3 regions of the Mesorhizobium sp. WSM3868 genome follow, and region 1 is predicted to be linked to each of the others. Evidence: predicted binding sites of a transcription regulator. Region 1 holds the regulator's gene; each other region holds the start of a gene.
What was found. Region 1 encodes LexA, which represses DNA repair genes until DNA is damaged. Its sites were predicted from a motif close to TGTTCNNNNTGTGTTCNG; they were not measured.
Positions count from the first base shown of each region.

Region 2: CK221_RS12040 (sel1 repeat family protein) is a predicted target of LexA. The motif match lies at 1,701-1,718, and genes of this name have one in related genera.
Region 3: parE (DNA topoisomerase IV subunit B) is a predicted target of LexA. The motif match lies at 2,385-2,402, and genes of this name have one in related genera.

Region 1 is NZ_NSGB01000005.1:202,519-206,525, reverse strand. Features, by position in the region: gene CK221_RS10940 (ComEC/Rec2 family competence protein) at 1-1,593, shown strand, start outside; gene lexA (transcriptional repressor LexA) at 1,577-2,311, opposite strand; gene glp (gephyrin-like molybdotransferase Glp) at 2,428-3,633, opposite strand; gene moaC (cyclic pyranopterin monophosphate synthase MoaC) at 3,635-4,007, opposite strand, start outside.
Region 2 is NZ_NSGB01000006.1:85,500-89,506, reverse strand. Features, by position in the region: gene CK221_RS12055 (AMP nucleosidase) at 1-360, opposite strand, end outside; gene CK221_RS12050 (hypothetical protein) at 488-682, opposite strand; gene CK221_RS30230 (hypothetical protein) at 715-867, opposite strand; gene CK221_RS12045 (DUF2147 domain-containing protein) at 1,075-1,416, opposite strand; gene CK221_RS12040 (sel1 repeat family protein) at 1,852-2,118, shown strand; gene CK221_RS12035 (ABC transporter substrate-binding protein) at 2,498-3,619, shown strand; gene CK221_RS12030 (acetyl/propionyl/methylcrotonyl-CoA carboxylase subunit alpha) at 3,782-4,007, opposite strand, start outside.
Region 3 is NZ_NSGB01000015.1:51,837-55,843, reverse strand. Features, by position in the region: gene CK221_RS21965 (type II and III secretion system protein family protein) at 1-1,192, opposite strand, end outside; gene cpaB (Flp pilus assembly protein CpaB) at 1,275-2,213, opposite strand; gene parE (DNA topoisomerase IV subunit B) at 2,468-4,007, shown strand, end outside.

The sequences.
Region 1 (4,007 bases):
AACGCGCGCGAAAACATTGCCGATCACATCAGAAGCACCATTGGCGGACCCGAAGGCGAGATTGCCGCTGCACTGATCGTCGGCGTGCGCGCCGGCATTCCCGAGGACATCAACGAGGCGATGCGGCGGACCGGCATCTATCACATCATCTCGATTTCGGGCCTGCACATGGCGCTGGTCGCCGGCACGGTCATGCTTCTGCTGCGCGGCGCCTTTGCGCTGTTCCCGGATTTTTCGTCACGCCGGCCGGTGAAGAAGTATGCCGCGGCAATCGCGCTTATGTCGATCGCCGCCTATCTCGTCATCTCCGGGTTGGTGGTCGCCGCCGAGCGAAGCTTCATCATGCTGGCCGTCATGCTGATCGCCGTGCTTTTCGACCGCGCCGCGCTGACGATGCGCAATTTGGCGATCTCGGCCATCGCCGTCATCCTTGTGTCGCCGCATGAAGTGGTTGGCCCGAGCTTTCAGATGTCGTTCGCGGCAACCGCCGCCCTTGTCGGCGCCTATGCCGGCTGGTCCGACTACCGCGCCGGCAAGGTGAGAGCGCCGCCGGAAAAGCGTTCGTTCCTGCGGTTCATGTCGCACAAACTGGCAGTCGGAGCAGGTGGCGCCGCAATGACGTCGATCATTGCCGGAAGTGCCACGGCGCTGTTTGCCATCTGGCATTTCCAGCGCGTCTCGCCGCTCAGCCTGCTGGCCAATCTCGCGATCATGCCGATCGTCACGATCGTGATGTTTCTGGCCGTCGCCAGCGCGGTCATGATGCCGTTCGGCTTCGACGGGCCCTTCCTCTATTTGATGGGCAAGGGCCTGGCGGCCATGATCGCGATCTCGGCGTGGATTTCGGAGTGGTCGCCGGTCGATGCCGTGGGCCTGATCTCGATCCATTCGGTGCTGCTGGCGACGATCGCGCTCGTCATCGCCACGATGGCGACTACGTGGCTCAGGCTGACCGCAATTCCTTTCGCTGCCGCGGCCGTCATGATCATCCCGCAGGTGCGCACGCCGGACCTGCTGATCTCGGAGGACGCGCATCTGGTGGCGATGCCGATCGGCGGCGGCGAACTCGCCATCAATCGTGCCCGCTCCAACGAGTTCACTACCGATAACTGGAAACGCGCGCTCAAGGCCGAAACGATCGTGCCGCCGGAGACATTCGCCAAGGGCACGCTGGACATAGCCGATCCCGTCGACCTGCCGCCTGGATCGCCCTTTTACTGCACGGGCGATCTCTGCATTGGCCGGCATCCATCGGGCGCGATCGTCGCGCTCGCCGAGAACCGCGAAGCTGCCAGGCCTGCCTGCGACTTCGCAGACCTCATCGTCATCAACGACGCCACGGCCTACAATCCCTGCCGCGATCCACGTATCCTCGTCGTCACCAAGCGGCAGCTTGCGCGCGACGGCAGTGCCGCCGTCTTCTTCGATCCGCAATCGGCGACGGCGCGAGCAACCATTCAATACGCCGTCGAAAAACCGTACCGCCCTTGGCACGAACAGCGGCGCTACTCGCGTGAGGCGAGGGGGTTGGCGCCTTACAAGAAGCCCGAGAAGCCGGAAGCCAAGCCGCAGCCCTTCAGTAGCGGCGGATGAGCCCGACGAGCTTGCCCTGAACCTTGACGCGATCGGGACCGAAGATGCGCGTCTCATAGGCCGGATTGGCAGCCTCGAGCGCGATAGAGGCGCCCTTGCGGCGGAAGCGCTTCAGCGTCGCCTCCTCGTCGTCGACCAGCGCCACGACGATCTCCCCGGGGCTCGCAGTGCTGGCGTTGCGGATGATGACCGTGTCGCCGTCGAAGATGCCGGCCTCGATCATCGAGTCGCCTTTGACCTCGAGCGCGTAGTGCTCGCCGCCGGCGATCATGTCCGGCGGCACTGTGATCGAATGTGTCTGGTGCTGGATGGCGTCGATCGGCACACCGGCGGCAATGCGACCCATCACCGGGATGGAGACGGCCGAAACGGCGTCGTCGTCATTGCTGGGCGTCGGCGTGCGTGCGGGCGCCGCGGGTTTGATCTGGCGACCGAGATTGCCTTGGCCGCCCTGGATGACGCTCGGAGAGAATTTCTTCGCCGCATTGAGGCCGGGCGCGATCGAGTCAGGTAGGCGCAGCACTTCAAGTGCACGCGCTCGGTTCGGCAGCCGGCGAATGAAACCGCGCTCCTCCAGCGCCGTGATCAGGCGGTGGATGCCCGATTTCGAGGCAAGGTCGAGCGCTTCTTTCATCTCGTCGAAAGACGGCGGAATGCCGCTTTCCTTGAGCCGTTCATGGATGAACATCAGCAGTTCATGTTGTTTGCGCGTCAGCATGGCGGCCCCCATGGGTTCTGAAACCAGAATCAGAAAAACAAACCCAGAACAAACACTATCTGTTCCAGTTGTGTTCCGCAACCGTTTAAAGTTTAGTGAATGTGTTGACGTTTTGTTCAGCGTAACATCAGAACGCTGCATTCCTCGCCGGCTTCAGCCGCCGGTGCGAAGGGTTGGCGCACGATCAGGCCATTGGCATCGGCGAGCATCCTCAGCATCGAGGAATCCTGGATGCCGAACGGTGTTGCGATCAGCGCCCCCGCATCTTCGCGGACCACGGCGCGCACATAGTCCTGCCTGAGATCGTTGGCGTGCATTGCGGCGCCTAACCGGGCCGTGCGGATTTCCTGCCGGCAGGACCGGCCGCCCAGCCGCGCCAGAAGCGGCTTCAGGAACAGCTGCGAGCAGACCAGGCTTGCGACCGGATTGCCGGGCAGGCCGATGCAGCGAATGTCGCCGAGCCGGCCAAACATCAACGGCTTCCCGGGACGCATGGCGATCTTCCAGAAGTCGAGCTGCATGCCTTCGCCGGTCAGCACGTCGTGGATCAGGTCGTGGTCGCCGACGGAGGCGCCGCCAAGCGTGACGATGACGTCGGCGCCGGCCTTGACCGCCTTCTTGACCAGGGCCGCGATCGCGTCCTTGCGGTCGGCGGCGATGCCGAGGTCGAGCGCGCGCGCGCCGACCGACTGGGCCGTAGCTGTGAGGCCATAGGCATTCGACGAGATGATCTGGTCGGGGCCGAGCGCGCTGCCCGGCGGCAGCAATTCGTCGCCGGTGGCGATGATGGCGAGCAGCGGCTGCCGCACCACGTTGAGACTCGGATGGTTGGCCGATGCCGCCAGCGAAAGCGCCGCCGGATCGAGCTGGCGGCCTTTTTCGAGGAGCAGGTCGCCCTCGCAGAAGTCGAGCCCGCGGCGACGGACGTTGCGTCCTTCCGCGGTCGGCTCGGTCACTTCGATGCTGCCGCCGCCGAGATCGCGGACATTCTCCTGGATAACGACGGTATTGGCGCCTTCGGGGAGCGGCGCGCCGGTGAAAATGCGCACGGCCTCGCCCTTGCCGACAGAGCCGGTGAAGCCACGCCCGGCGGGCGCCATGCCGATCACGGAGAGCCGGGCCGGCGCCGAGGCCACGTCGGCGGCCCTTACGGCATAGCCGTCCATCGCCGACGCATTGAAGGGCGGCTGGGTGCGCAGAGCCACCACCGGGTCGGCCAGGACCCGGCCGGCCGCGTCGGCCAGCGGCACGCTTTCGCCTGGCAGCGCGGTCGCGCCGTCCAACAGGCGTTGGAGCGCCTCGGCGACCGGAAGCAAAGCCATGCTAAGGACCTGCCTTGTAGTCGCCCGACTTGCCGCCGGTCTTCTCGACCAGCCTGATGCCGGAAATCGCCATGGCGCGGTCCGCTGCCTTGGCCATGTCGTAGATGGTGAGGCAGGCAACCGACGCCGCGGTCAGCGCCTCCATTTCCACCCCGGTCTTGCCGGTAACCCTGGCAAGCGCGGTGACCCTCAGGCCGGGAAGCGCGTGATCGGGCTCGATCTCGACGGCAACCTTGGTCAGAAGGAGGGGATGGCAAAGCGGGATGAGCTCATGCGTCTTCTTGGCCGCCATGATGCCGGCGATGCGCGCCGTGCCAAGCACGTCGCCTTTCTTGGCGTCGCCGGCCAGGATCATCTCCAGCGTTTCCGGCTGC
Region 2 (4,007 bases), on a different contig from region 1:
CAGCGGGATCGGCGTCGTCGATTCCGACACCGTGACCTGGACGCCGTGATTGCGCATGATGAGCCGAAGCTGCTCGACGAGATAGTTCTCGAACAGCTTTGGCTGGGTGATGGTGGTGGCAAAATGCCCGGGCGTCGGCATATGGCCGTAGGCCTGGCGCGAGTCGATCTGCGTGAACGAGGTGGTGGTGACGCCGATCTGCGGATAGAAGGCCCGGTAGCGCCTGCTCTCGTCGCTGCCGGCGGCGAGGTTGGCGAAGGAATCGCGCAGGAATTTGGTGTTGCGGTCGTAGAGCGCCTCCAGCGCCGCGACCGCCTTCTTGGCGTCGTCAAAACTCTGCCTGCCGAAAGGCTCCGGCATGACGACCGATTCGATGGCTTGGGGGTAGATTCGCTTTTCCATGGCCCAATATAGGGATTTGGAAGAGCGCTTGGGAGGGGGAGGCGGGCGCGAAGCCCGCCTTGCGGAGTATTTTTCTCTGGCCGTGTCAGCCACGCTGCAGGCTGACCAGCAGCACGAAGCCGATGCCTGCCTTCTTCGGCGTTGGCGCCTCGATGACCGAACCGGCGTCGGCGCGCATCATCGGCACCGCCAGCACAGGAGCGGCAAGCACCATCAGGATGAGCATCGCCCGCGGCAGGAGCCGAAGAGCTTTGAGGGTGGAGGCAGCGATGCGGTTCATGGTGGTCGTTCCGGTTTCGAGTATTGGTCGTTTCAGCGGCCGAAATGGTTCATGCAGTCCAGCCGGCAGGTATCGGCCATTCGCGGTGAGCGCGCCGGACGGCCGGCTTCGGCCACGAGGATGGCGAAGAACATGCCGAACAGGCTCATCAGCAGGCAGACGATGGTGAAGCGGCGGACAAGCATTGGTCTCTCCTTCAATGGCGAGGAGAATGCCCGAACGCCTCTGAACCGGTTCTGAGACCGGTATTCATCTGCGGTTCAAATTGGCTGATGGGGTCATGACCCGGCCAAGGCCTGCGAAATGCCTTGTCCAGCGTTGCGCTCAGAAACGGCGCTCAAAAATAAAACGGGGCGCCGGGCCCCGTTTTTGCATCGTCATCCGTTCGACTGTCAGAGCTTGTGCCAGGTCTGGGTCTTGCAGATCAGTCCGCCCAGAACGCAGCCGCTCATCTTTAGCGAGGTGCCGGAAAGCGTCGCCTTGCCGGAATAGGTCTTGTCGGTTTCCGGGTCCGTTATGGTGCCGGTGTACTTGTTGTCGCCGGCCGCCTTGAAGGAGCCGATCGTCTTGCCGGCATATTTGCCGGACTTGAGCGTGATGGAAAACGCCCCGCCGCCGGCGATCGCCGCTGTCGATCCGGCCTGCGTCTTCCAATTGCCCTCGATCGGGTCGGCCGACGCGGCGCCTGCCATCATCAAGGTGGCCGCCAGGGCCAGGCTGACTTTTCGAAACATGCTTGTCCTCCCTTTAGGGTTCCGGCGGGCCTCGTTCCGCCTCTCTGTCCCTTACGCAAACGTAAAGCTAATCCAGCCATCGCCAAAACGAAAGCGGTGCCGCGACGGAAGCTTGCAAGGATTTCGGCCGCGTCGGTCGCTGGAAATGAACGGATGGCGAAAAAGGCTTCGGTTTCCGTGGTTAGCGAAGTCTTGATTCCCGCGCCTCAAATTTTCGACGAATTTGGCGCAGATCGGCTGAATTGCTGGATTCCTATGCTTAACAGTTCTTCGCGTTTACCTGTTGTTTTAGCTTTGTTTTCTTCAAATTAAGCAAGCCATTTAACGACGGATTCAAGGCGAGCCGTCATCCTCGAAAGCATCGAAAGAGCGGCCCGCCCAGGGGAATTCCAGGGACAGAAGGAGGCAGCTCTCGGGAGCAGACAGGGGATTGAAATGGCACGCTTTGAAATGCTTGAAGCCGGCTTCGGCGCCATGGGGGCAACTGCCCAGGCCGACATTCTTTTCGAACTGGGCATGATGTATGCGACCGGCCGCGATTGCGAGACCGACGTCATTGCCGCCCACAAATGGTTCAACATCGCCGCGATCAAGGGCTCGCTCCGCGCCGCCGAGCTGCGCTCGGAATTGTCGGCATCGATGTCGAAGGCCGAGATCGCCAAGGCGCTGCGCGAAGCGCGCGAATGGATGACGATGCACTGATTTTGCGGGGTAAAGCCCGGAAGCTCTTAAGGGACAAGGCCGCAAAAAGACGGCCGGTTAACCAGACCAAGAACGCGGCAGGTCAACGAACTCAAGCCGTGCGACAACACAGGGAAGCGAGCGGGTTCAGGCGCGCGGGGTGCCGGGAAGCTCGACTGCAAAAGCCGTGACCGGCCGGGACAAGGCCGGCGCGGCTTTTGCATTTGCGCAGTCACCGCCTGTATGGGAACGGCGGCTTGGCCCAAGAACTCCCCGTCGGAATGAACCAAATCCCGATACATTGTGCTCTCGACAGTTCCGGCGAAGGGTGAAATTGTCCCGGCTCTCTGGAAGAAGCGTGGCCGGAACGGCCGCGCGCAAGTGGAGGAGTTCTATTGTCATGAAAAGATTGGGTATTTTGAGCGCGGCCGCATTGGGCCTGACGATGAGCGCATCGGTTGCCTTCGCCGACGACATCACGATTTCGGTGGTCGGCCCGATGACCGGGCAGCTCGCCAACATCGGCGACCAGTTCAAGCAGGGCGCGCAGGCCGCGGCGGATGCCATCAATGCCGCCGGAGGTGTCAATGGCAACAAGATCAAGATCGACATCCAGGACGACCAATGCGATCCGAAGCAGGCGGTGTCGGTCGCCAATCGCATCGTTGCCAACGGCGTCAAATTCGTCGACGGCCATGCCTGCTCGGGCTCGAGCATTCCCGCTTCCGCCGTCTATGCCGAAGCCGGCACCCTGATGATGAGCCCGGCCTCGTCTAATCCGGAACTGACCGACGCCGCGGCCAAGGCCGGCTGGCCGACGATCATGCGCCTCTACACTCGTGACGATGCGCAGGGCGCTTTCATCGGTCCATGGATCGCCAAGAAATATGCCGGCAAGAACGTCGTCGTCCTGCACGACAAGAGCGCCTACGGTCAGGGCGTTGCCGATGCTGTCAAGGCGACCATGAATGCCGGCGGCCTCAAGGAGGTCGACTATGAAGGCATCAATGCCGGCGAGAAGGACTATTCGGCTTTGGTCACCAAGCTGAAAGAGCTCAAGGCCGACGTCGTCTATTTCGGCGGCTACCATCCGGAGGCCGGCTTGATCCTGCGCCAGGCAGCGGAGCAGAACGTCAAGTTCCAGCTGATCATGCCGGACTCGATCGCCTCGCCGGAATTCTGGCAGATCGCCGGCCCGGCCGGTGAAGGCACGATGTTCGTCTTCCCCTCGGATCCGCAGTCGAAGCCGGAAGCGAAGGAGGCCGTGGCCAAGATCAAGCAAGGCGGCTTCACACCGGAAGGTTTCACGCTGTTCTCCTATGCAGTGATCCAGGCGGTGGCCGAAGGCGTCAAGCGCGCCGGCACCGACGACCCGGCCAAGGTCGCCGAGGCGCTGAAGGACGGCAAGCCGATCAGCACCGTGGTCGGCGACGTGATCTTCGACGAGAAGGGCGACCTGAAGAACGCCAGCTACGACATCAACCAGTGGCACGACGGCAAATACGCGCCGATCAAGCCGTAATTCGTTCTGCAGATCGATTGGAAATGGCCGGGATTTGTCCCGGCCGTTTTCGTATGTGCCTTGGCACTGATTTGGAGGCCAGTTCGGAGCTCTACGGCGCCCCCCTGGAGTCCTGCCGCCCCAGCCAGTTTGTCCCGTTGCCGATCCAAGGCGACCGGCAGCTCAGCCCCGTGCGTCCTCGAACCGCACCAGCACCGTGCCGTCGCTCACTTGCGCGCCTTCGGCCGCGATCTCGGCAATCACCCCATCATGGGGTGCGGCGATCGTGTGCTCCATCTTCATCGCTTCGAGGATCAGGAGCGGCTGGCCCTTGATAACGGTATCGCCCGCTGCCGCGCGCACCAGCTTGACCAATCCCGGCATCGGCGCGCGCAGGCTGTCCGACGCG
Region 3 (4,007 bases), on a different contig from region 1:
CCAGGTAGGGCGTGACGATGATCACCAGATCGGTCTCGCGCCGCTGATAGGATTTCGAGGAGAACAGCGGACCGAGAACCGGCAGCTTGCCGAGCCCCGGCAGGCGCGAGGTTGTGATGTCGTTCTGCGACTGCAAGAGGCCCGCGATCATGAAGCTCTGGCCGTTTTTCAAGTCGACCGACGTCTTGGCGCGACGCACGATGAAGGCAGGAATGGAAATGCCGCTGCTGACTTCAATCGACGCGGAGGGATCGATCGACGAAACTTCGGGCGCGATATCGAGGCTGACCAGTCCACCCTTGAGCACGGTCGGCGTGAAATCAAGACCGACGCCGTATTTCTTATAGCTGACGCTGATCTTGCCGTTGTCCTCGGACACCGGGATCGGGAACTCGCCGCCGGCAAGGAAGCTCGCGGTCTGGCCCGAGCGGGCGATCAGGTTGGGCTCGGCCAGCCGCCGGGCGAGACCGCGCTCTTCCAGCGCCTTGATGGCGATGTCGATCGAAACCCCGTTGGAAAGCAACCGGCCGATGATCTCGCCGGTCCCGGCGGTCGGTACCGTGCCCGGGTCGATGATGACGTCGCGACCGCCGACGCCGAAGGCAAAGTTGGCCCCGTATTTGGCGCCGAGGTCCTGTCCCGCCTGCCGGTTGATCTCGACGAAACGGACATTGAGCTGAACCTGCTGCGAGGACGAGATGTTGACCGAGTTGATCACTTCCTCATTGCCGGAGAAGCGCGACGCGATCTTGCTCGCCTTGTCGGCCGCGACCGCGTCTTCCGCCTCGCCCGAAAGCACCACGCGGCCGTTGGCCGAACCGACCTTGATCTTGGCATCCGGCACGCTGGCGCGGATGGTGTTCGCGAGTTGGTCGGTGTCCAGCGTCACCTCGATGTCGATGGTGCCGACGAGCTGCTTGTTCTGATCGAACAGCGCGATGCCGGTGGTGCCGAGATTGTTGCCCAACACATAGAAGGACTTGTCGGTCAGCGGATTGACGTTGGCGATCTCCGGATCGCCGATGACGATCTGATAGAAGGCCGCGTTCGTCATGATCGTCTTGGGCTTGCCCTTGGCGACTTTGATCGAGACGTTCTTGGTCGCCGAGACGTATACGACGTCGTTGTTTGCCTGGGCCGGCGCCCCAAAGGCCAGTATTCCGGCGGCTGCCAGAAAGGCGCCCGCCGCCATTGCACGCAGAAGGCGCAGCCCTCTCGTCGTCCGTTCTTTGTTCAACACAGGCATTGTCCCGTTCCCGGCCGGTCCCCACCGGCTATTGTTCTTGTTCCTTGGAAGGAACGACGTCTCCGTCGGCGGGCTTGGAGGGAACCTTGTATTCCTCCACCTTCGTGCCGCGCGACACGATCACCGTCTTGAACTTCGGCTCTTCCGGCTCCTTCGCCACCGCATTGACCAGCGAGGCGGCGCTTGCCTCGGCGCTCGCGGCAACCGAACCGCCGAAGGACGAGATGGTGGTAAGCCCGTTGCCGCTGGCGCTGGCATCGGCGGCGGACCGCAAAGACAGCGACAAGGAGCCGACGGTGCGGGCGAGCGCTACCTTCTGCGCCCCTTCGTTCGTGACCTCGAGGGTCACGGAATTGGCGACCTGCGGCTCGGTCTTGCGCTCGTCCGCGCCCTGCCCGACCGAAAGCACCTTGGCGTCGGACACGACGATTTCGGACGTGACCGTCGAGCCGGCTGCCCCTTGCGCGTTCTTGGACACTTCCTGGATTTCGCCGGCATCGCGCGTCAGCACGACGTCGACCCGGTCGCCCGGCGTGATGAAGCCGCCGACGCCGGCGATCTCGTCGGTGCGGATGGTGACGGCCCGCATGCCCGGCGACAGCATGTTGGAAAGTGTGGCGCGGCCGTTCGGTCCCGACAGCTTGGCGAGCAGCACCGGCTCGTTGACCTCGATTGGCGACAGCACGACTCGGCTGCCTTCGGCCAGCAGCTTGTCGATTGTCGGGAAGGCGCCTCGCGGCAGAGAATCCTGCGGCCACGGAATTTCGGTGAGTTGCGACCGGTCGAGCTGCATGCCGTAGCGTAGCGGCGCATTCGCCACGACGATGGTCTTGAACTCGACTTTGGGCTCGTGCGGCACCACGATCGATGCCGTCTTCTGCTCGGGCTGGGCCCTCGCCTGGCTTTTGACCCAGAAGTCCGCGGCAAAGATCGAGATCGCGCCGAAAACGGCTGCGATGCCGATCATGGTTATGGCCCTGCCCTTCACAACGAAACCCCTGACGCCCCGTGGTCTTTTGTCGTTGAGGCTCACGCTAGGCGTTAATGTTAAAGAATCAGGAATCCAAAGGGGTGGAGCCCGCCCTATTTCCGGCGGCTTGGTTATCGAATGGTTTTGGAATAAGAGACAGTTTGATCCCTGAACGGAACAGGAACTCGTTCGCCCGCCAAAAGCGTGGCAGTATCGAGGAGTGATTCGCAGTACTGGACTTAATGGCTAGCATGGACGACACCAGCGATCTTTTCGGCAACCCGGAAAAGCAGCCCCAGCAAGTACGCGCGCCCTCGCGGCCGGCCGATCCGCTGGTGCAGGCCGCGAAGCGCTCGGCCGCCGCCCGCGACGGCAGCGAGAGCTACAGCGCCGCCGACATCGAGGTGCTTGAGGGGCTGGAGCCGGTGCGCCGTCGCCCAGGCATGTATATCGGCGGCACCGACGACAAGGCGATGCATCACCTCTTCGCCGAGGTCATCGATAATTCGATGGACGAGGCGGTGGCCGGCCACGCGACCTTCATCGACGTCGAGCTTTCGGCGGACGGATTTCTTACCGTCACCGACAATGGCCGCGGCATTCCGATCGATCCGCATCCGAAGTTCAAGAAACCGGCGCTCGAAGTCATCATGACGACGCTGCATTCGGGCGGCAAGTTCGACTCCAAGGTCTATGAGACCTCCGGCGGTCTGCACGGCGTCGGCGTATCCGTAGTCAACGCGCTGTCCGATCACCTCGAGGTCGAGGTCGCGCGCGGGCGCCAGCTCTATCGCCAGCGCTTCTCGCGCGGCGTTCCGGTGAGCGGGCTGGAGCACCTCGGCGAGGTGCACAACCGCCGCGGCACCAGGACCCGCTTCCATCCCGACGAGCAGATCTTCGGCAAGGGCGCCGCCTTCGAGCCGGCCCGGCTCTACCGCATGACGCGCTCGAAGGCCTATCTGTTCGGCGGCGTCGAGATCCGCTGGACCTGCGATCCCTCACTGATCAAGGAAAAGGATCAAACTCCGGCCAAAGCCGAGTTCCATTTCCCGGGCGGCCTGAAAGACTACCTCAAGGCCACCCTCGGCGACGAATTCCAGGTCACGCGCGAAGTGTTCGCGGGCAAAAGCGACAAGCAGGGCGGCCATGGCTCGCTGGAATGGGCTGTGACCTGGTTCGGCGGCGACGGCTTCCTCAACTCCTACTGCAATACGATTCCCACTCCCGAGGGCGGCACGCATGAGGCGGGCTTCCGCAACGTGCTGACGCGCGGGCTTCGCGCATATGCCGATCTCATCGGCAACAAGCGCGCCTCGATCGTCACCACCGAGGACGTCATGATCTCGGCCGCCGGTATGCTGTCGGTATTCATCCGAGAGCCGGAATTCGTTGGCCAGACCAAGGACAGGCTGGCCACCATCGAGGCGATGCGCATCGTCGAAACCGCCATCCGCGACCCGTTCGACCACTGGCTGGCCGACAACCCGCAGGAAGCCTCGAAGCTTCTCGAATGGGTGATCGCGCGCGCCGATGAGCGTGTGCGCCGGCGTCAGGAAAAGGAAGTCTCGCGCAAGAGCGCCGTACGCAAGCTGCGCCTGCCGGGCAAGCTCGCCGACTGTACCCAGAATGCCGCGGCCGGCGCCGAGATCTTCATCGTCGAGGGCGACTCGGCCGGAGGCTCGGCCAAGCAGGCGCGCGACCGCGCCAGCCAGGCGGTGCTGCCGCTGCGCGGCAAGATCCTCAACGTCGCCAGCGCCGGCAACGACAAGCTTGCCGCCAACCAGCAGATTT